Regions from separate parts of the Staphylococcus piscifermentans genome, predicted to be linked through region 1. Evidence: riboswitches for the same ligand, from Rfam matches in the RefSeq annotation. Region 1 holds a riboswitch; the other holds the start of a gene.

Evidence for each region. A riboswitch is a leader RNA that binds a small molecule or an ion and turns the genes downstream of it on or off. The one in region 1 is predicted to bind FMN.
Region 2: another riboswitch for FMN. It lies ahead of ribD (bifunctional diaminohydroxyphosphoribosylaminopyrimidine deaminase/5-amino-6-(5-phosphoribosylamino)uracil reductase RibD); the one in region 1 lies ahead of CKV71_RS07035 (ECF transporter S component).

Annotation. Positions count from the first base shown of each region.
Region 1 is NZ_LT906447.1:1,496,946-1,507,392, reverse strand. It holds gene CKV71_RS07065 (LysM peptidoglycan-binding domain-containing protein) at 1-1,434, opposite strand, end outside; gene CKV71_RS07060 (RecQ family ATP-dependent DNA helicase) at 1,719-3,101, opposite strand; partial or broken gene CKV71_RS12675 (RNA-guided endonuclease InsQ/TnpB family protein) at 3,299-4,408, opposite strand; gene CKV71_RS07045 (helix-turn-helix domain-containing protein) at 4,694-5,656, opposite strand; gene CKV71_RS07040 (ferredoxin) at 5,754-6,002, shown strand; gene CKV71_RS07035 (ECF transporter S component) at 6,193-6,741, opposite strand; FMN riboswitch at 6,801-6,935, opposite strand; gene CKV71_RS07030 (ATP-binding protein) at 7,121-8,869, opposite strand; gene CKV71_RS07025 (response regulator) at 8,853-9,575, opposite strand; gene CKV71_RS07020 (pseudouridine synthase) at 9,897-10,447, opposite strand, start outside.
Region 2 is NZ_LT906447.1:1,230,422-1,240,868, forward strand. It holds gene CKV71_RS05715 (fluoride efflux transporter FluC) at 1-299, opposite strand, end outside; gene crcB (fluoride efflux transporter CrcB) at 292-663, opposite strand; gene CKV71_RS05725 (hypothetical protein) at 733-1,038, opposite strand; gene CKV71_RS05730 (transaldolase) at 1,226-1,942, shown strand; gene CKV71_RS05735 (hypothetical protein) at 2,062-2,520, shown strand; gene CKV71_RS05740 (competence protein ComK) at 2,498-2,941, opposite strand; gene CKV71_RS05745 (sigma-70 family RNA polymerase sigma factor) at 2,942-3,436, opposite strand; gene CKV71_RS05750 (hypothetical protein) at 3,645-3,866, shown strand; gene CKV71_RS05755 (peptidoglycan release complex glucosaminidase SagB) at 4,181-5,026, shown strand; gene CKV71_RS05760 (FAD/NAD(P)-binding protein) at 5,159-6,640, shown strand; FMN riboswitch at 6,740-6,872, shown strand; gene ribD (bifunctional diaminohydroxyphosphoribosylaminopyrimidine deaminase/5-amino-6-(5-phosphoribosylamino)uracil reductase RibD) at 7,050-8,099, shown strand; gene CKV71_RS05770 (riboflavin synthase) at 8,106-8,738, shown strand; gene ribA (GTP cyclohydrolase II) at 8,754-9,935, shown strand; gene ribH (6,7-dimethyl-8-ribityllumazine synthase) at 9,968-10,429, shown strand.

The DNA of each region.
Region 1 (10,447 bases):
ATCATTTTGACTATTCTCTCCGTAACCATTAGCGTTAGCAGATTCATTTGTACCGTTGTTATTTGCATTATCTTCATTTTGGTTATTCGCACTATCATCGGATTCAGCAGTTTTATCTGAATTTTTATCTTTGCTGTTTTTATCATCAGATTTCTTGTCTTTTTGAGCGTCTGATGATTTATCTTTGGCATCATCTTTCTTATTGTCTTTAGAATGATTAGCTACTTTATTGTCGTTACCATCTTTGTGGTCGCCTTGATTCGTTAAAGCCATGCCGCCAAAAATCGCAATTGCTGCAATAATAATCAATCCTAACAACAATGGCAATAACTTTTTCATTCCGCCTTTTTTCTTAGGCTCGTCATGGTTTCCGTTATTTTCTGGACCATTTCCTCCGTTACCACCGTTGCCGCCATTATTGCCGCCGGATCCGTGAGCGCTTGCTGCTTTTGTAGCTGCAGCTCCGCCTGCCGCGCCAGCACCAGCAGCTGCCGCTTTACCTTTGTTGTGTTTCTTATCTTTTGATTCTTCTTTTTTATTGTCTTTATGAGATTCAGCCGCTTTGCTTGCAGCAGCACCACCGGCAACACCAGCTCCAGCTGCCCCAGCTTTTTTAGCTTTACTATCTTTTTTGTCGTTTGGCTTTTCTGAATCTTTTTGTTTTTCATCACGATGATCTTTGGAATCTTTGTGGTCTTTAGCTGCTTTGCCAGCCATAGCAGCACCAGCGCCTACAGCTGCAGCACCAGCCGCTTTACCTGCATTATGCTTTTGCTTATCTTTAGAAGCTGTTTGTTGTGGTTCATCAGCATTTTTGTTAACTGATTTTTCGCTATTCTTTGCAGTTTTATTTGCAGCGCTGTTGCCTGCCGCACCGCCAGCTGCAGCACTAGTTGCTTGTTTACCTGCAGGGTTATCTTTTTCTTTAGCAGACTGTTCTTCTTTATCACTTTGTCGACTACTATTGTCATATGATTTGTCGGAACGATCGTCTAAACTTCCTACGTCGCTTTTTTCATTTTTTTGAGCTGAGGCTTTTTCTTTGTCTTCATGATTTGCATGCAATTTTTTTCCAATAATTCCCCCGCCGACACTTGCTGCAGCAGCCCCACCTGCTTTAGTTTTATTATCTTCTTTTTCAGCAGAGATATCTTTATCTTCTACACCTTTTTTATCAGTATGTAGTTCTTCTTCATTATTCGCTTCATTTGATTGGTGTTTTGCAGTTTCTCTTCTTCTGCGACGTCTGCGTTGAGAGCCTCTTGGCGGGAAATGAGTTGCTCCAGTTTTAGGTTCTTGGTTGTTTGTTTCATCATGCTCATTGGAATCAATCGATGTATCAGAATTTTGCTGATTGTCATCATTGTGCGTTGGATCGATTGACTGACGATTACGTTCGAAATCATCTTTAAAGTTGTTATTTGACAACGCCATCATCCTTTCTCTGTAAATTAGTGATTAAATTTCATATGTAGTATCCATACCCCTCAATATGAAAGTTAAAAATTTAAATCTTAACACTATTATTATAACTTGCACGGATAGCCTTCGACAAATAAAAGATGCATATAATATTACATTTTTTATCTTAATTTTAAAGGACAAATCCATCTTATTTATAATTTTAGCGTGTAGTAGAAAAGAAAGGATTTAAATTTGTTGATTAAGCATGTATTAACTACATTTCATCTACCATAACATGAAGTTTCATCTTAATTTTAATTTTTCATGAATATTTGATTGAGTTTTTCTAAATAATCCATCTTTCTTGTTACTTTTTTAGTATTTCTTTCATTAATAATTTCTACATTATGATCATTGTCACAACAAGATGCAGGTTTTTCGATAGTTTCACCAAAATAAGACATCAGATATTCTCGGCGACAAGTCGTAAGGTTTTTATATCCTAGCATTCTAATCAAACCGTCTTTTTTGCGTATTTCTGAGCGTTGAAATATTTGGCGAATTTCTTTTAGGGAAAAGCGTTGTCGAAGAACTTCAATAATACGTTGTTTTTCTTCTGGAAGTAAGCCACCTGCTTCAAACGCCTCAATATCGGCTTCGTTGATAACATCAGCAAACATTAAGGTGTCTAGTAAATATGCATCATCTGGCTGAAACAAACTTATAGCTTGACTGTATGTGCCATCTCTTCCTGCTCTGCCTATTTCTTGAATGTAGCTAGAGGGACTAGGAGGCAGATGATAATGTATTACAGTTCTGATATCAGGTTTATTAATTCCCATTCCGAAAGCACTGGTTGCTACAACAATTGGAATATCGTTTTGCAAAAATTGTTGTTGAACAGTTTGCCTTTCTTGATAAGACATGTCCCCATGGTAAATTCCAGTTAAATAACCGGCATTATAGATAAGTTGAGCAAGTTCACGACATTTTTTCTTAGATGAAACATAAATGATAGTAGGTCCACTTGAGCTTACCTTGTTTATTAACCATTCCGTTTTCTCTTTATCATTCTCGAAATTAAAATGTGATAATGAAATATTACTTCGGTCCATTTTAGTTTTAATTTCATGAAACTGCGTGCCCACTATCTCGTCCAAATCTTGTTTTAAGTGCTTAGGGGCAGTAGCAGTTAAAGCTAATACTGTAGCTTTAGGGAAACGCTTTGTAATTTTACCGACTAAGGCGTAATGAGGTCTGAAATCATAGCCCCATTCTGTAATACAATGTGCTTCATCTAAGACAATCAGACCTAAATCGATGTTGTTCAAGTATTTAATATTATCGCGATGTAATATAAATTCTGGGCTTAAAAATATAAATTTCGCCTTTTTAATTAACTTAAGATTTTGTATTTTTTCATCTATTCCCATACCGGAATGCACATAGCACACTGCGCGTTCACCTTTTTTTCTCATTTGCATCACTTGATCATCCATTAAAGAAATCAAGGGTGAAATGATTAAGGTTGGCTTTTGCATGATATAAGTCGGCAATTGATAACATAAACTTTTACCACTGCCGGTTGGTAAGATCCCTAGAGTATTTTGTTGACGTAATATACTTTCGATGATTGCTTCTTGTCCTGGTTTAAATGAATCGAAACCAAACCAATTTTCAAGGGCTTCTTGCAGCATCTCTATCCCTGCTACTAAAAACATATTCAAATGTTATTAGAGGATTTCTCTTTTCAATGAGGTTGATTTCGATTGAAATCAGGTCTATGAACCTCTCCCAGAGCGTTACTTCCGATGTAGCCCACCGTAGTTTGAAACTTTATCTATACATTTAAATTGTGTGATAACCTTTTAGCAGTTTTCCTTTCTTTATTTTATTACACTATCACGGTGTAATCTGTTGCTTGTTTCAAATTTATACTGGCATTGATGTCTCTGTCCTTCATCATTCCGCAATGATTACAATAATACGTTCTTTGATTCAAAGGCATGGGTTGTGTATGTCCGCAATCGGAACATATTTGGCTGGATGGATAAAATCTGTCGACTTGGCGTAATTCGATGCCATAATCTTGACACTTGATTTTCAACCATTCAACAATGTAACCGAGTCCGATCTGTTGAAAACTGTTGGCCAACCTTTTGTTTCTCATCATGCCTTTGATATTTAAATTTTCAATCGTAATAAATTGCGGATTTGTACGGAGAATAGAGAGTATGCCTTTGCGTTTGATGTCTTTTTTAATATTTTTAATACGTCGGTATAATCTTTGTACTTTCAACAACTGTTTATATCAATTACGAGAACCTTTTTTCTTTCTGGATAATTTTCGCTGCTGCCTTTTCAAAGATTTATCAAGTTTAATAATAGTTTGATTCGTTTTGAAGCTTCTGATTTTTACACCGGAGGGTGTGAATACAGCTTCTTTCAATCCTAAATCAATACCGATTCCCTCTGTCTGTTCCGGTTTGAAAATAGGGGGAGGCGGTTGATCAACTAATACCGACACATAATATCTGTCATATTCTTTAACGATGGTGGCAGATTTTATATTATTTGTGGGAATGTAACCTCTTTCTTTTAATTTAATCCATCCCAACTTCGGCAATTGGATGCGATGCCGTTGTACATGAATGGTACCGATCAAATAATAACTTCCGATACCCGATTTCTTTTTGAACTTCGGATAACCTTGTTTATTTTTGAAAAATGTCTGATAAGCACGATGCGCATTCATAATGGATTGTTTAATGGCTTTGCTGGCACTTTGTTTAACCCAATGTTTATCCGGATGACTTGGAAGATATACATTGTTCATCCATTTGCTGAATGTATAACCGTCCATATACGATTTTTCTTTTTCATATAGATATTGATTGGTTTCAATGAATTTGTTGTAAATCCAACGGCATGTGCCGATAGTTTGGTTGATGGTTTGACATTGTTCAAAAGAAGGATTGATTTCGGTTTTATACGCTCTCAGCATATTTTGTCACCTTCTTTTTTCAATGGACCAAAACCATAGATACAACCGCTAAAAGCAGGGATAGTTGCGGTGATGTGTTAAAATTTCCATTTTATTTTGTAATGCATCATGCGATGGGTTCGCAACCCGACTGTATGCTGTATATTTAGGGTTAGATGGGTAAGAAATTGCACTCCCTAATTTTCCGTTTATTTCTATAGTCTTATACATGATTGTCGCCTCAATTCAATTATAAATAGGTTTGGGTATGTTTATAAACATTTAATTATATTTTTAGTAACTGTCCTACTCCTCCCTGGCTGTGCGTATAATCGCAAGTTTAATTTCAAAATAGCTGTAATTTGGAAATTCTGTTTTAAATTCCTTGAGGCGCGATTCTTTCTGATTCTGATAAAAAGGTTTGAAATCTTTATAAAAACCCTCATGAAGATACTTGCTATAGTCTGATAAGTAACCTTTAATAAATAGTTCTAATATATGATCTTCTACTGTATTTTCTTTGACGTTTTCTAAATGAGCGATCTGGTTCATTTTTAATCCTTCTTTAACATGTTGATAAGTTTGATATGCGTTTTGGGATAAGACTGGTAGGATAATCGCTTCATTTAAAATAGGAAAATCGACTTTGTTTTCTAATTGATTCATCATTTCTACAAGATCGTTCATTTTTATACGTAATAAATCATCGTAAGTTAATGACTCTATCATCCCTACTTGTTGGTTGGTATACATCGTTTCTTCAAAACCTTGTAAAAAATAATGCAGGATGGAGCTATTATTTTCCTTATTAATTCGTCTGAACAGTAGATATATTTCCTCTTCAAATAATTTTTCTTTATGTTCTTGATTAATTTTACGAAAAATTCTTTTCACTCTATGCTGGACTTTGTTTATTTGTGAGACGGGTATAAAAGATAAAGTGTGATGATTATTATAAGAAATTGTTTGAATTAATAATTGAATCACTTGGAATGTCTGTTGTATGCTTTCAAAAGTATAGCGAGGAGTAATTTTTAAATCAATATTTAAATTGTCATCGCTTTCATTCAAACTATTGAATATTCGTTCGAATGACGGATATTTCAAATTTGGATGACTGTGATATAATGATAAAAGTTGTTGGCTACATGCATCAAAATAAGTTTGATGGGTTTTAGCACCAACGATGATATTATAAAGACTTTTAGCAGTTTTATAATGATAAGCATGTGTTTTTATGTATTGAATAATTTCTTTCAAATCAATCATCACCTTAATAATCTGTTGTATTGAAAAAAGAATTCCTGGTGTTAAAATAAAAATACGTTATAAGTGTAGCATTTTTGTAAAAGGAGGCGAAGTAAAATTGGCTAAATATACGATTGTAGATATGGATACTTGTATTGCATGCGGTGCTTGCGGTGCTGCAGCTCCAGATATTTATGATTATGACGATGAAGGTATCGCATATGTTATTTTAGATGATAATGAAGGTACAGCAGAAGTTCCTGAAGAACTTTATGAAGATTTAGAAGATGCAGATGAAGGTTGTCCTACAGACTCTATTAAAATTGCAGATGAGCCTTTCGATGGGGATGCATTAAAATTCGAATAATGACTATCAATCGTCTTTTAAGTTAGTATTCTTCGCTAAATATAGATGAATGTGTGAGATCAAAATATGATTCGTATTTTGGTCTCTTTTTGTTTCCTTAAGAATTAGTTGTCGCCAATTATATAGACAGGAGCTGGAACAAATCGATATGTTCCAGCCCCTAATATATGAATGAGCAATGATTATTTGTTTAATAGTTCAATGCTTTTTTAAGTCGTTTATAGAGTAAAAGGAAAATGATGGATACCGCAATTCCTTTAATTATATTAAACGGAATAATGCCTGATACAATGATAATTTTTAAGTTTTTTACTACATCAGCAAGGTTCATAATCATACCATATAAAGGCAATAAGACAAAATAGTTTAAGATACTCAGGACTAAAGTCATTACTAAAGTACCTGCAATTAAACCTATAATTATATTTAATTTGCCTTTAGATAATTTACTTACATAAAATGCAGTAAGCAAGAAACTGACTGCAGCTGCAAAATTTGCTACAGGCCCTATCGGATCTCCCATATTGAAAAGGAAGTTAAGCAGATTTTTGATGAGTTCTACAATCACGCCTGCTACAGGCCCAAATAGAAATGTTGCAAGCAATGCAGGAACGTCGCTGAAATCAAGCGTTAAGTATGGTGGTAAAAATGGCAGCGGAAATTTGATAAACATCAAAATAAACGCAATGGCACTCATCATACTTATAATGATAAAGCGTTTGTTTTTTTGTTGATTCATAAGTACTCCTTCCATTCATCTTACGCGAATAGGAGGAATTTACGCACAACAAATAAACCCTCCATCTTCTCCCATCCAGACTATACTGTCGGCTCTAGAGTCTCACTAGATCAGCCATATTTATGATTAATAAATACAGGTCGCAGGCTTTAATTACTGCCGGTTGGGACTTTCACCCGACCCCGAAGATGAATTTCATTATTATTTTATTTTCTTATCTATTATATCGGATTAGATGTTTTGATTCAATCCCGATGCTTAAACAGAAGAGACATTTTTCTGTCAACATAAAACTCCCCATATAAAGCTTGCACTTTTTAAGTGACTACTTTATATAGGGAGTTGATATCAATGCTTTAATACTTCTCAATTCGTTGAATTAATGCTTTGGCGGCTTGGGCAATTTAATAATAAAGGTTGTGCCCTCGCCTAAATGACTTTTCAAGTCAATCGTGCCATCTTGTGCTTCGATAATCATACGGCAGATAAATAAGCCTAACCCTGTTCCTTCTTTACCACGTTTTCTAGAAGCATCCACTTTGTAAAATCTGTCAAATACTAAATCAATATGCTCGGGTGCTATTCCGCTGCCTGTATCAGAAACATATAAGATATCGTATTGATCTGATTCGCCTGTACTGATAGTAATCGCATCTCCCGGTGAAGTATAGCGAGAGGCATTGTCTACTAAGTTAGTCAGTACTTGTTCCATTCTATCTGTATCATAGTACCAAAGTTTTCCATTAGTATCTGGTGCCAAATTAATATCAATCTGCAAATCTTCAGCTTGTTGACGATATTTCAGTTGCATGCGCTCCAATAAGTTATCGATAGGCTGCACTTCTTTATTTACTGATAGGCCTTCAGCATCCATTCTTGCTACATTTAACAGTTCATTGACGAGACGATTCAAGCGCTGTGTTTCGTCTAGAACAATTGAAAGTGAATCTCTGATTTCTTCCGGTTCAGAAACCACGCCGTCTACAATAGATTCTGTGTAACCTTGCAATAAGGCAATAGGTGTACGTAGTTCGTGAGAAACATTAGCAATGAAGTCTTTTTTCATCTGATCTAATTGATGCTCGTTGGTCATATCTCGAATAATCGCTACTACACCGCTTTGGTGAGGTTGGAATTGTTCAATATAACTCATAATAACGACATAGTAACGATTTTTGACTTCATATTCTTGGAACTGGATTTCTTTTTCTTCAAACGTACGATCCATCTGTTCAGTAAATTGTTCTTTTTTTGTCGCACGGAGCTGTTCGGCCATTTTTTTAGCCATTTCATTAGAAAGAATAATTTCTCTGTTTTCATTAATCCCCAATACGCCTTCGACCATTGAATTGATGAGGCTGTCTCTGATGTTTTTTGAAGCAGAAATTTCATCAATATGTCTTTGGATATCATTACTCATCTTATTGAAAGAATGTGCTAATTCACCAATTTCATCTTTCGAATTAATATTGTTAACTTGCGTATAGTCGCCTTCAGATACGTTCATTGCTTGAGTACGGAGTTGGCGAAGCGGTTTGGTAATTCTTGATGATAAAAAGAATGCAAAAACAGTTGTTATAATTAAGAAGATAACTGCTGTCGCTAAAATAATAATAGTAATCACATTATTGGTATCATCTATACTCTTTAAGTCTTGATAAATAAATACTGCACCGTTTGGAGTGGCAGCATCTATTTTTGTCGGATAACCTAACAATACGTAAGTTCTAGTTTTATCATCGACTTTTAACTTCACATGCTGTGAGGTTTTTTGATGGTCTTTAAACACCTTTTGATAATTAGAATTTTTAGTAATCACATTCATCATTTCGTTTTTCAACTTAGAATGTGAATTATAGAATTCATCATTTTTATTTTTCATGATAATCAAGCCGCTCGGACCTTCGATCAATGCTTTACTATGCTTGATTGCCAGTCCCTTGTTATCGGATTCTTCGAGTAATACACTGATGCGTTCGGCATCTTTAATTAAGGATTGTTCAGTATCTTGCGTATAATAGTTTTGAATAAACGTAATTAAAGCTGCACTGAGTAAAATTAAAACTGTCGTCACTATAAGAATTATAGTTAACCACAGTTTTATTACGACATTATTGAGCCGTTTCATCATTGCTGTTGACCTCGAATTTATAACCGACGCCCCAGACAGTTTGAATCATGTGCGCTGCATCTGAGGAAACACGATTTAATTTTTCTCTAAGACGTTTGACATGTGTATCTACAGTACGCAAGTCTCCGTAGAATTCATAATGCCATACATCTTTCAATAATTGTTCACGGTCAAAAACCTTGTTCGGTGTCTTCGCTAAGAAGATTAATAGTTCATATTCTTTCGGTGTTAAGTTGACTTGAGTACCATCAGCAAGTACGCGATGTGCATCGTTATCAATCACTAAATGTTTGAATTCAATCAAATCTCTAGCGTGTGGCTCATTTTGCTCAGAAGCTGCTGTTAAAGTACGTCTTAGTAAGGCTTTAACACGTAAAACAACTTCGCGCGGTGAAAATGGTTTGACGATATAGTCATCTGCCCCAGATTCAAATCCTTCCACGCGGTTTGTCTCTTCCCCTTTAGCGGTCAACATAATAATAGGTGTGTCTTTATACTCTCTTAAACGGTTTGCAACTTCTATACCGTCTAATTCGGGAAGCATTAAGTCTAATAAGATACAAGCATAATCATTATTCAATGCCATATCTAATGCTTCTTTGCCGTCTTGAGCTTCTTCGATATCAAAAGATTCTCTTTCTAAATATAATTTAAGCAGTCTTCGGATTCTTTCTTCATCATCAACGACAAGTATTTTTGTCATAGTTATTGCTACCTCCCATTTGAGTATCCAATTTTATATGATACTTTAAGACGAATTGTGTTTATTGCAATATCAATTTCGTTGTATCATTCATCTTTTTTATATGTTTAGAGTTGTTAGTATTGGATATTTTAAAATTTAACATCGTTCATTTGTCGATTAGTATTGCCTACTTTATAACAAATAATTTTTCACTACAAAGGATATTATATCATAAGCATATATCAACAAGATAATTGAAACTAAGAGTTTGCGAACACAACGTAAAATATTGTGTAAAGTTTCACAAAGATTTTGCTGCAATTTTATGCTTTTTCAGATTTAACCGTTCTCGGCCAAGTTTCTGAGCTTTTTAACTTCATGCGGCGTCATTACACGCCCTTCACCAGCATTTAAACCTTTAAGTGTTAAAAATCCGCCTAACTCAATACGTGAAAGTTTAGTAACTTCGTGCCCAAAATGTTCAAACATACGGCGTACTTGACGGTTTCTGCCTTCTGAGATTGTAATTTCTACTACCGTTGTATTTTTTTCTTGGTTTTGATTTTTGATTTTGATTTCAGCTGGATGCGTTTTACCATCTTCTAATTGAATACCTTTTTCCAGCGCTTTGACTTCATCTCTCATTAAGTATCCTTTTAATTTAGCAACGTACTTCTTCTTGATTTTATATCTCGGATGTGTCATTAGATTAGTGAATTCTCCATCGTTAGTTAACAGCAATAACCCTGAAGTATCATAATCTAATCTGCCCACAGGATAAATTCGCGTTTCCAAGTCATCGAAATAATCCGTTACAACTGTTCTGCCGCGATCGTCTGAAACGCTGGTAATGACTTGTGCCGGTTTGTAAAAAAGAATATAAAGTTTAT
Region 2 (10,447 bases), 270 kb from region 1:
GCACTATATAAAATAAATAACGCCGGTTTTGTTTGTTCTGTTAATAGATTTTTCAATTCTAAAGATAGAGTGGAAAATGTTGTCAATCCACCTAAAAAACCTACAATCAATAATGGGGATGCCCATTGATAAGAGAGTGCAAAACCGCTCAACAAACTAATTGCAAAACTTCCTGCTAGGTTAACTATTAACGTAGCTATCGGCATTTCAGAAGGGATACGGCTGCATGCTTGTGTAACAGCAGCTCTAACGACCGCACCTAAACCGCCGCCAAGCATAATCAACAACAATTTAATCATGACTGAGCGCACCCCCTAATTTACCGCCAAGGTAACAAAGCAGAATACCCAAGATGTAACTTGTGACAGCATAGATACCAAGTAATAGATAATGATGCTGTTCTAACATATGTACGAGTTCAAACTGAAAAGAAGAGAAAGTCGTTAGCGCCCCTAAGAATCCAGTGGTAATTCCTTTTTTAAATAAAGGGTTGTTTTGAAATAACTTTAAAATCAAAGCTGTAAAGAATCCCATCAGGAAAGCACCTGCTAAGTTAGCAAGAAAGGTTCCCGTTGGAAATCCATCGCTATGATTCAATTGTGATAATAAAAATCTTATTAGTGCACCAAAAGCGCCACCAATAAATACATATAAGTACTGCACTATACCGCCTCTTTTATTTTTAATAAGTAAATTGTGGTACCGCTGAATGTAATTGTCAAATTCAAGGGATTATTTTAGAAGTCCGAATGAGACTAAAGAAGCAGCGATATGCAGAAGAATTGTTATTAATAAAATATAAGGTAAGAATTTACTTGCAGGACGAATCCAATCTGTTCTTTCTTTTGAAAGTTTCATAGATTTATCTGCGAAAATAATTGCTATGATTAAGATAATTGCATTGACGACACTGCTAATGATTATTTTTTTGACGATAGATTCAAATTGCGCATTAAAAATCGGATTACGCATATTGAAGTAAAAACTGATAACTACCAAGACGAGAGTAATATAAAAATAAAGTTTAGATTTTGCCATGGCGACCTCCATTTCTATTCATTCTTACATATTATCATATTGGAATAGCCATAAACCATTCCTTTACAAAACTCTCTATTTGTTAAATGTTTTGAGTTTGCACAATCGCGTTTTAGAATAGTGCGTGTTATAATTTAGTTATTCTAAAGGAATGAAAGTTGTAGTAATGATAGGAGGAACTCATTCTATGGTAAAAGCAGATTTAAACGTAGAAGTATTCGCAGATGGTGCGGATATCGAAGAAATGAAAGCAGCATACAAAAATAATGAAGTGGATGGTTTCACAACTAACCCAAGCTTAATGGCTAAAGCAGGTGTGACGGATTATAAAACATTTGCGGAAGAAGCGGTACGTGAAATTCCAGATGCTTCAATTTCATTTGAAGTATTTGCAGATGATTTAGATACAATGGCTAAAGAAGCAGAAATTTTAAAACAATACGGTAAAAATGTATTTGTTAAAATTCCTATTGTTACAACTAATGGTGAATCAACAATTCCATTAATCAAGAAATTATCAGCAGACAACGTGCATTTGAATGTGACTGCTGTTTATACTTTAGATCAAGTTAAAGCTATTACAGAAGCAGTAACTGAAGGTGTTCCAACTTATATCTCAGTATTTGCTGGACGTATTGCAGATACTGGTGTAGATCCGCTTCCACTCATGAAAGAATCAGTGGAAATTGCGCATTCAAAAGAAGGCATCAAATTATTATGGGCAAGCTGCCGTGAATTATTCAATGTCATTCAAGCAGATGAAATCGGTGCAGACATCATTACATGTCCTGCAGGCGTAATCAGCAAAATCCCTAATATCGGTCGCGATGTTAATGAATTATCAGTAGATACTGTTAAAGGATTTGCAAAAGACATTCAAAAATCAGGACTTTCAATCCTATAATAAAAAAAGTGTATCTCTTTAATTAGGAATATATTAAAATAAAGGCAGAAATAGTTTGTGTATCTTTAAACTATTTCTGCCTCTTTTTTATTGTATTGCAAGGGCAGGTGTATAGGTGTATGAAAAAAGAAGAATTTGAATCCAAAGTTAAAAAGCAACTTTGGTTCTTGAATAAAAAAGAAAAAATAAAATTAAATCAATTTATGACAGAAGCGCAAACGAACCAAGCAAATTCGAAAATATTAAATCAACCGATTAGATTTTCAAATTTATTTCTAAAACAATATGTTTTTTCTAATAAAACACACGGGTCTAGTTTCTTATTTATTATAATCGTGTTGATGTTACTTGCGAATGCTTTGTTATTAGGACTCTTTCTGTTTGGATTATTGACCAGTCTGAATGTGGTAAATTACTTCGTGCAGCCACAGACGAATCTATCCACTCTTCAACTCGTCTTACTTTTAATTGGTGGGATATTAGCTATGATTATAGCTTGCTACTTTATTAAAGTAGTGACAGGCTATTTCACCAAAAAATTATTAGAGTATCGTTTTAATCGTGTGCAACAAACATGAAATGATGTAAGAAAATACATTCTAACCATTTGTGATGAATGAATGGGTAAGGCGCGTGAATGACGAGTTGCTGACCATTTGAAAAGGTCAAACGTGTATGTTGCTGTTCTGGTTTAATACTCGCAATCTGCATTCCGTTGATAAAATACTGCAAGTCGGTTTGCGGGTGTTTGATAGGAAACAGTATCGTCATTGAATCCACGATTAAGGGCAGATGTTTACGTATATTCAGTAATTGCTTTAAATCTGATGAAAAAACATTTTTTGGCAACGGATGCATACGTATTAATAAGTCTAAATACTTTTTTATAGAGTGTTTGGTCAATTTACGAAAAATATTGTAGACACATTCAACTTGGAAACATTGATGCGGATAAGATTTCATATAAATAATGACAAGGTGCTGTCTAGTCTTGCCCAATTATAGACCTCCTTTTAAAAACTGACGAAGCGGTTCTAATTTTAAACGTGCTCGTTGCTGATATTTACGAATGGATGTGGCTGATTTATCCATTAATTTCTGAATTTCAAATTGTTTATAACCAAATAATTTGAGATTCAACCATAAACGCTCGTGCTCATTCAACAAGTGATAGTAATCTGCAGTCATGAGCGGCAAGATATTTGAAGCATTCGCTTGAAGTGAATGATTTAATTCAGAGTTTTCCAGATCAATTGTACTTATTTCTGGTTGTCTCCCTTTACTTCTAAATAAATCGACGAGATAAAAATGAAGTCTTTGAAATAAATAACGGCTCATGCTATTATGGATGGACATGTCAAATTGACGTATCAATTCCCACATTTTAATTGTTAATAATTGTGCATATTCTTCGCTGTCATATCGAATATTGTATTTATGCAGCAGCGAGTAGATGATGCCTTTATTGCGACTGATTTGATGCTCAATATTCACAAGTTATACCTCCTTTTGGGTAGACACATATTATATTATTTCTGGTGTTTTCTATCTTACTTAATTTATAAGTGAGTTTCATTTGCTTAATAAGCAAAATAGGTGTTAAATAGAAGAACAGAAATCAATTTATTTTAAAGACTTAAAGCTAAATATGACTAATTAATAAAATTCAGCAACAATTGAAAAAATAAGACGGGAGGATTCTATGGATTACGCACATTTGAACTTAGAACACTTTTTTGCACGTCATGACGAATTAGATATGATTAAAGATTGCTCGGATTTTGTAATGATTAATAATATGACTAATGAAATGATGTATCGCGATGGCACAATCGAAGGGACTATCGATTTAAATCGTTACTATTATAAAAATAAATCAGAAGCAGCAAGCTTTATCATGATGGATTATAAACGTCCTGAATAAGCGTTGAAGTCACGATAATTCGTTGACACTGTTTAAATAGTGGAATTTTACCTGTTGAATGCAGTTTTTTGTTGGATTCAACAGGTTATTTTATTTTTGAAAGGAAAAATTACTTATAAATATTACTGAAAGTATCAAAATATTAGCTAAAGAATACAACAATATTACATTCTGACTTCAAAGCCGTGACAGCTTCAAAGATATGATAAGATAATGGGTGGAGAGTCAAAATGGCTTTTTATACTTAAAAAGTGATATAGTTTAATATCCGAATTTATAATTTTATAATTCAACTTGACCTAAGAGGTGTAATTATGACGAAACATAAGAAGGGCTCTATTATAGCTATTATAGGGCTACTTGTTATTTTAGCGGCAGCAGGAGCGCTGTTCTTTTCTATGATTTCTGACCAAATATTCTTTAAACATGTAAAGAAAGTAGAAACAGTGGAACATCTTAACGTCACTTTAGACAAAGCTGCTAAAAAGCAAATTGATAACTATACGAGTCAGCAAGTATCTGATAAGAATGATAGATGGCATGACGCGACAGGTACTGAAATTAAAAATGCTATGAATAGTAAGAATTTTATCAATGATAAAGTTCAACGCTATCAATTCCTAGATTTATCTAAATACCAAGGCATTGAAAAAAACCGTATCAAACGCATGTTAGCAGATCGTCCTACATTATTGGCACATACTGATGACTTTATGAAAGCAGCCAAGAAACGTCATGTTAATGAAGTATACTTAATTTCACATGCAATTTTAGAAACAGGTGCTGTGAAGAGTGATTTATCCAAAGGTGTCGAAATAGACGGTAAGAAATATTATAACTTTTATGGTGTAGGTGCATTAGATAAAGATCCTATTAAAACGGGCGCAGAATATGCTAAGAAACATAATTGGGATACACCTGAAAAAGCAATAGATGGAGGAGCTGATTTTATTCACTCTCATTTCTTATCCAACCCAGATCAAAATACACTTTATAGCATGAGATGGAATCCAAAAAATCCAGGGGAACATCAATATGCAACAGATATTAAATGGGCAGAAAGTAATGCGTCCTTAATTGCCGATTTCTATAAGAAAATCAATACTGAGGGTAAATACTTCAAGTTATTTGTCTATAAAGATGATAAACAACATCAATAAATAAATTTAAACTTTTTCATAAAGCGGAAGAATTAAAACGAAACAGTTTTAATTGTTTCGCTTTATTTGTTTTTATTGCATAATAGGTAATGAAACTATAGAGTGAATCGGAAATAAAGAGGAGGAAATAAAATGCGGGTCGCAATTATTGGAATGGGTACGGCAGGTGTCAGTATTTTACGTCAATTAGAAGCTCATTCATATTTTAGTGAACTAGACATTGATGTGTATGATGATCCTCAAAATATGGGGCAAGGAGTGCCTTTTCAAAATGACAGTGCGCAATTACTTATTAATTTACCAAGTAAAGACATGTCGCTGAATGCTCACGATGCCTCAGAATTTTTCAATTGGTATGAAACTCAAAATCAATTTAAATTTGATAATGCTACATATTTACCGAGATTTGTATTCGGTCATTATATGAAAAGCTATTTAGAAAAATTCAATCAACAATACAGTAACATTCATTTAATTACGGAAAAGGCCACTGAGATGTATTTAGAACAAGGTTATGAGGAAAATGCCAGAATTCAATATTTTGTATGTACCAATCATCAACAAGAAGCATGCAGACAGTATGATTATGTCTTCTTGACAGTAGGTACGATGGCTTATCATGATCCTTACCATTTAAAAGGTCTGAAGGGTTATATTCCATCACCTTATCCGACTTATGAAACGCTGAATGAAGTGGACAGCACAGACGATATTGCGATTATCGGTACAGGCTTATCGAGTTTAGATGTAATACGTTATGTGGTTAAACATCATCCTAATTTGCCGATTACAGCTACGAGCAGACATGGAGAGCTTCCGAGTGTGCGTGGAAATATGATTGATATTACTCTGCGTCATATTACTAAAGAGAATTTCGAAAGTATATTACGTTCGCACTTTGGAGTAGTTCCTCTAGAATCTATGATCCGGTTATTTAAACAAGAATGTGAAGATTATAATATTCCATTACAAGAGTTGATTAATCGTAAAGTAGGGGACCCGATTAAAGACTTGAAATATGATTTAGCTCACCCTGAAATATTAGGAGTTTTCCAAAGTATACTTGAAACCATCAAGGAAAATATGAACTGGATATGGAATAGTTTGAGCCTGCAAGATCAAGAAGTTTTCATGAAAAAGTATATGCCGATTTTAAAAGCCAATTCAAACCCGATGCCTCCGCGTACAGCACGATTGTTGATTGAAGAAATTTCTGCTGGACATGTGGTAATTAAAAAAGATTTAGCAGATGTACAATATAAAAATGAAACGTACATTTTTAAATATCATAATCAAGTTGAGCCTGATTATTTCAATGTTGTAATTAATGCCACTGGTCCTAAAACACAATTGAAAGATTTAGATGATGACGATGCTTTTATTATAGATATCGCTAATAGACAAATTGTACAACCTCACCCAATGGGCGGTATTCAAATTGTCCCTGAAACCAATCAGGTAATCAGCCCTCGACATGGTACGCTGCCTCATCTTATTGCTATCGGACAAATTACCAACGGCATTAATCAGGCACGCAATGGTGTAAACATGATTGTGCGTCAATCTGTGCAAGCAGTCAAAAGCTTATATGATTTTCACGAACAAATACGCTAGATAAGCTTTTGTTATTGTAAGATTGATAAAAATAAGATATGATTAATTCATGAGTTAAGATTTTGAATAACTCTTATTGATTCAGAAACAATTTCATAAAAATTCTTTCGGGGCAGGGTGAAATTCCCAACCGGCAGTAAATTAAAGCCTGCGACCTGTATTCTTTTTTGAATATGGCTGATCTAGTGGAAATCTAGAGCCGACAGTATAGTCTGGATGGGAGAAAGAATGAAGAACATCATTAAATGTGAAACTTAATTATCTATTTGATTTAAAAAGTTTTAGTTTAAGTGGTCTTATTTAAGTATGCCTTTATACTAAATTTTTTATTTTCAAAGATAAATGATGATAAATTCTATTTCCCGTTGCTCAATTTTATTGGACAACGGTTTTTTAATGAGGTGATTGTTTGAATCGATTTTTACAAAATGCAATACAACTGGCAAAAATGGCAGAAGGTCAGACAGGTGTGAATCCAGCAGTTGGCTCAGTAGTCGTAAAGGATGGTTGGATAGTAGGTCTTGGCGCACATCTCAAGCAAGGTGAACGTCATGCTGAAGTGCAAGCTTTAGATATGGCTGGTGACCAAGCTCAAGGCGCTACGATTTATGTATCCTTAGAACCATGCACACACTTCGGTTCTACACCGCCTTGCGTCAATAAAATTATTGAAGCAGGTATTAAAAAAGTAGTGTATGCCATGAAAGATATTTCGCTCGATTCACCCGGAGATGACATTTTGCAATCTGCAGGTATTGAAGTGGAATATCAGCATCAAGCCCAAGCTGAGCTCATGTATAAAGACTTTTTTAAAGCGAAATCTGAAAATATACCAGAAGTCACATTGAAAGTCAGTGTGAGTTTAGATGGCAAACAAGCGACAGATACAGGGCAGAGTCAATGGATTACTAATCCAGGTGTTAAACAAGATGTCTTTAAACACCGTGCACGTCATGACGCTTTGTTGACAGGTGCTGGAACAGTTCAAGCGGATAATCCGAGTTTAACGGTCAGACTAGAAGGCGAACGACAGCCCGTTAGAGTAATATTAGATAGAAGCGGCCGATTAAACCTGCAACAACAGATTTTTCATGACCAGCAAACGCCAGTCTGGTTGTATACAGAAAATAAAGAAATGCTGAATAAAGAACATTCTAATCAAGTTAAAATCATACTGTTAGAAGATTGTTCTATTAAAAATATTTTACAAGATTTATATCATAATGGTATTGGTTCGCTTTATGTAGAAGCTGGACCTAATGTATCTTCTCAATTTCTCCAATCAGAGTGTGTCCAAACACTCATCATTTATTATGCCCCGAAAGTTATTGGAGGTTCAGGGAAATATCAGTTTTATCAAACTGACAATGTACTTTCCTTGGATAAAATTCCTCAATTTGAAATTGCCAACTCTGAAATCATCGATCAAAATATTAAAGTTTCACTAAGAAAGAAGTGATCTTATATGTTTACCGGTATAGTTGAAGAAGTCGGTACAGTCGTCCAGACTGCTTCAGAACAAAATGTCATGAAGTTGACGATTGAATGTCACACAATCTTGCAAGACATTCATATCGGTGATTCTATCAGTGTCAATGGCGCTTGCTTAACTGTAATTTCTTTTAATAACCAAACCTTTGATGTTCAAGTGATTAAAGGTACTGAAAATAAAACATATCTCTCTGAATTACGTAAAGGCAGTGCGGTTAATTTAGAACGTGCGATGTCCAGTCAAGGAAGATTTGGCGGCCATTTTGTATTGGGTCATGTTGATGACGTCGGAACGATACGTCGAATTCAACCATCAGCTAATTCCAATATTGTCACGATTCAATGTCCGACATCACTGACTTCTCAAATGGTACAGCAAGGTTCCATTACGGTAGATGGTGTCAGTTTAACTATTTTCCGTTTAGATGATGGTCAATTTGATATTCATTTAATACCTGAAACGAAGCGTGCGACGATTTTAAGTTCGAAAAAAGTAGGAGATAAAGTGCATTTGGAAGCGGATATGTTATTTAAATACGTTCAAAAAGCACTTTCAAAAGATGAATCTGGATTGACTAGGGATAAATTGAGTCAGTTTGGATTTTGATAGGAGTGGATTGAGATGAAATTCGATAGTATAGAATCTGCTGTGGAAGCATTGAAAGCAGGAGAAAGTATTATTGTAGTAGATAATGAAGACCGAGAAAATGAAGGTGATTTAGTAGCTGTTACAGAGTTTATGAGTGATAATACCGTCAATTTCATGGCACAAGAAGGACGCGGTTTAATTTGCGCGCCGCTTGCACCATCACTTGCTGAGCGACTTAATTTGACGCCTATGGTTAAAGATAACAGCGATGCATTCGGTACTGCTTTTACCGAAAGTGTGGATCATGTAGATACTACAACTGGTATTAGTGCAAATGAACGAATGATGACGGCTAAAGCATTAATTTCAAATGAAGCGAAGCCAGAAGATTTCAACCGTCCAGGTCATCTATTCCCACTTATTGCTAGAACTGGAGGAGTATTGGTCAGAAATGGACACACAGAAGCGGCAGTTGATTTGGCTGCAATGACAGGTGCTAAGCCGGCTGGTTTGATTTGTGAAATTATGAATGCAGACGGCACAATGGCAAAAGGAGATCAGTTACAACAATTCAAAGAAGCACACCAGCTGAAAATGATTTCTATTGAAGCACTCGTACACTACCGCAGAACACATGAACAACATATGCATGCTAAAGCAAAAGTGAAATTACCGACAGATTTCGGTACATTTGACATGTATGGGTTCGAATCTGACTATTCTCATGATGAAATTGTAGCTATTGTTAAAGGCGATATTAAAAAAGTGGAAAATGTGCGTATTCACTCCTCATGTTTAACAGGTGATATTTTCCACAGCCAAAGATGTGATTGTGGGGCACAATTAGAAGCGGCAATGGAATATATTGATCAAAATGACGGTATGATTATTTATTTACCACAAGAAGGCCGTGGCATAGGTTTGATTAATAAATTGAAAGCCTATGAGCTGATTGAACAAGGCTATGATACAGTAACAGCCAACCTTGCTTTAGGATTTGAGGAGGATCTTCGCGATTATTATCATGCTGCGGAAATCCTTAAACATTTCGGTATAGAAAAGATAAATTTATTAAGTAATAATCCAGAAAAATTTAAAGGAATGCAATACTATGGAATTGATGTCGCAGATAGAATTGAATTAATTGTTCCAGAATGCGAGCACAACCATGATTATTTGCAAACTAAAAAAGAAAAAATGGGACACATGCTGTAAAAATTATTATCAATAAATTGGAGGAAATCAGAATGAATTTTGAAGGAAAACTATTAGGACAAGATTTAAAAATCGGAATCGTAGTTTCACGTTTCAATGACTTTATTACAGGACGCTTATTAGAAGGCGCGAAAGATGTACTGGTAAGACATGAAGTAGACAGCAATCAAATTGATGTTGCTTATGTGCCAGGTGCATTTGAAATTCCTTTAGCTGCAAAAAAACTTGCAGAGACTGGAAAATATGATGCAGTAATTACTTTGGGCTGTGTCATTCGCGGCGCAACTTCCCATTATGACTACGTATGTAATGAAGTGGCGAAAGGTGTTTCTAAAGTCAGTGATACAAGTGGCTTACCTGTTATTTTCGGTGTGTTAACAACTGAAACTATAGAACAAGCAGTGGAACGCGCTGGAACAAAAGCTGGAAATAAGGGAGCAGAAGCTGCAATGGCAGCCATTGAAATGGCAAACTTGCTTAAATCAATCAAATAATTTTAAAATTCAAAAAAA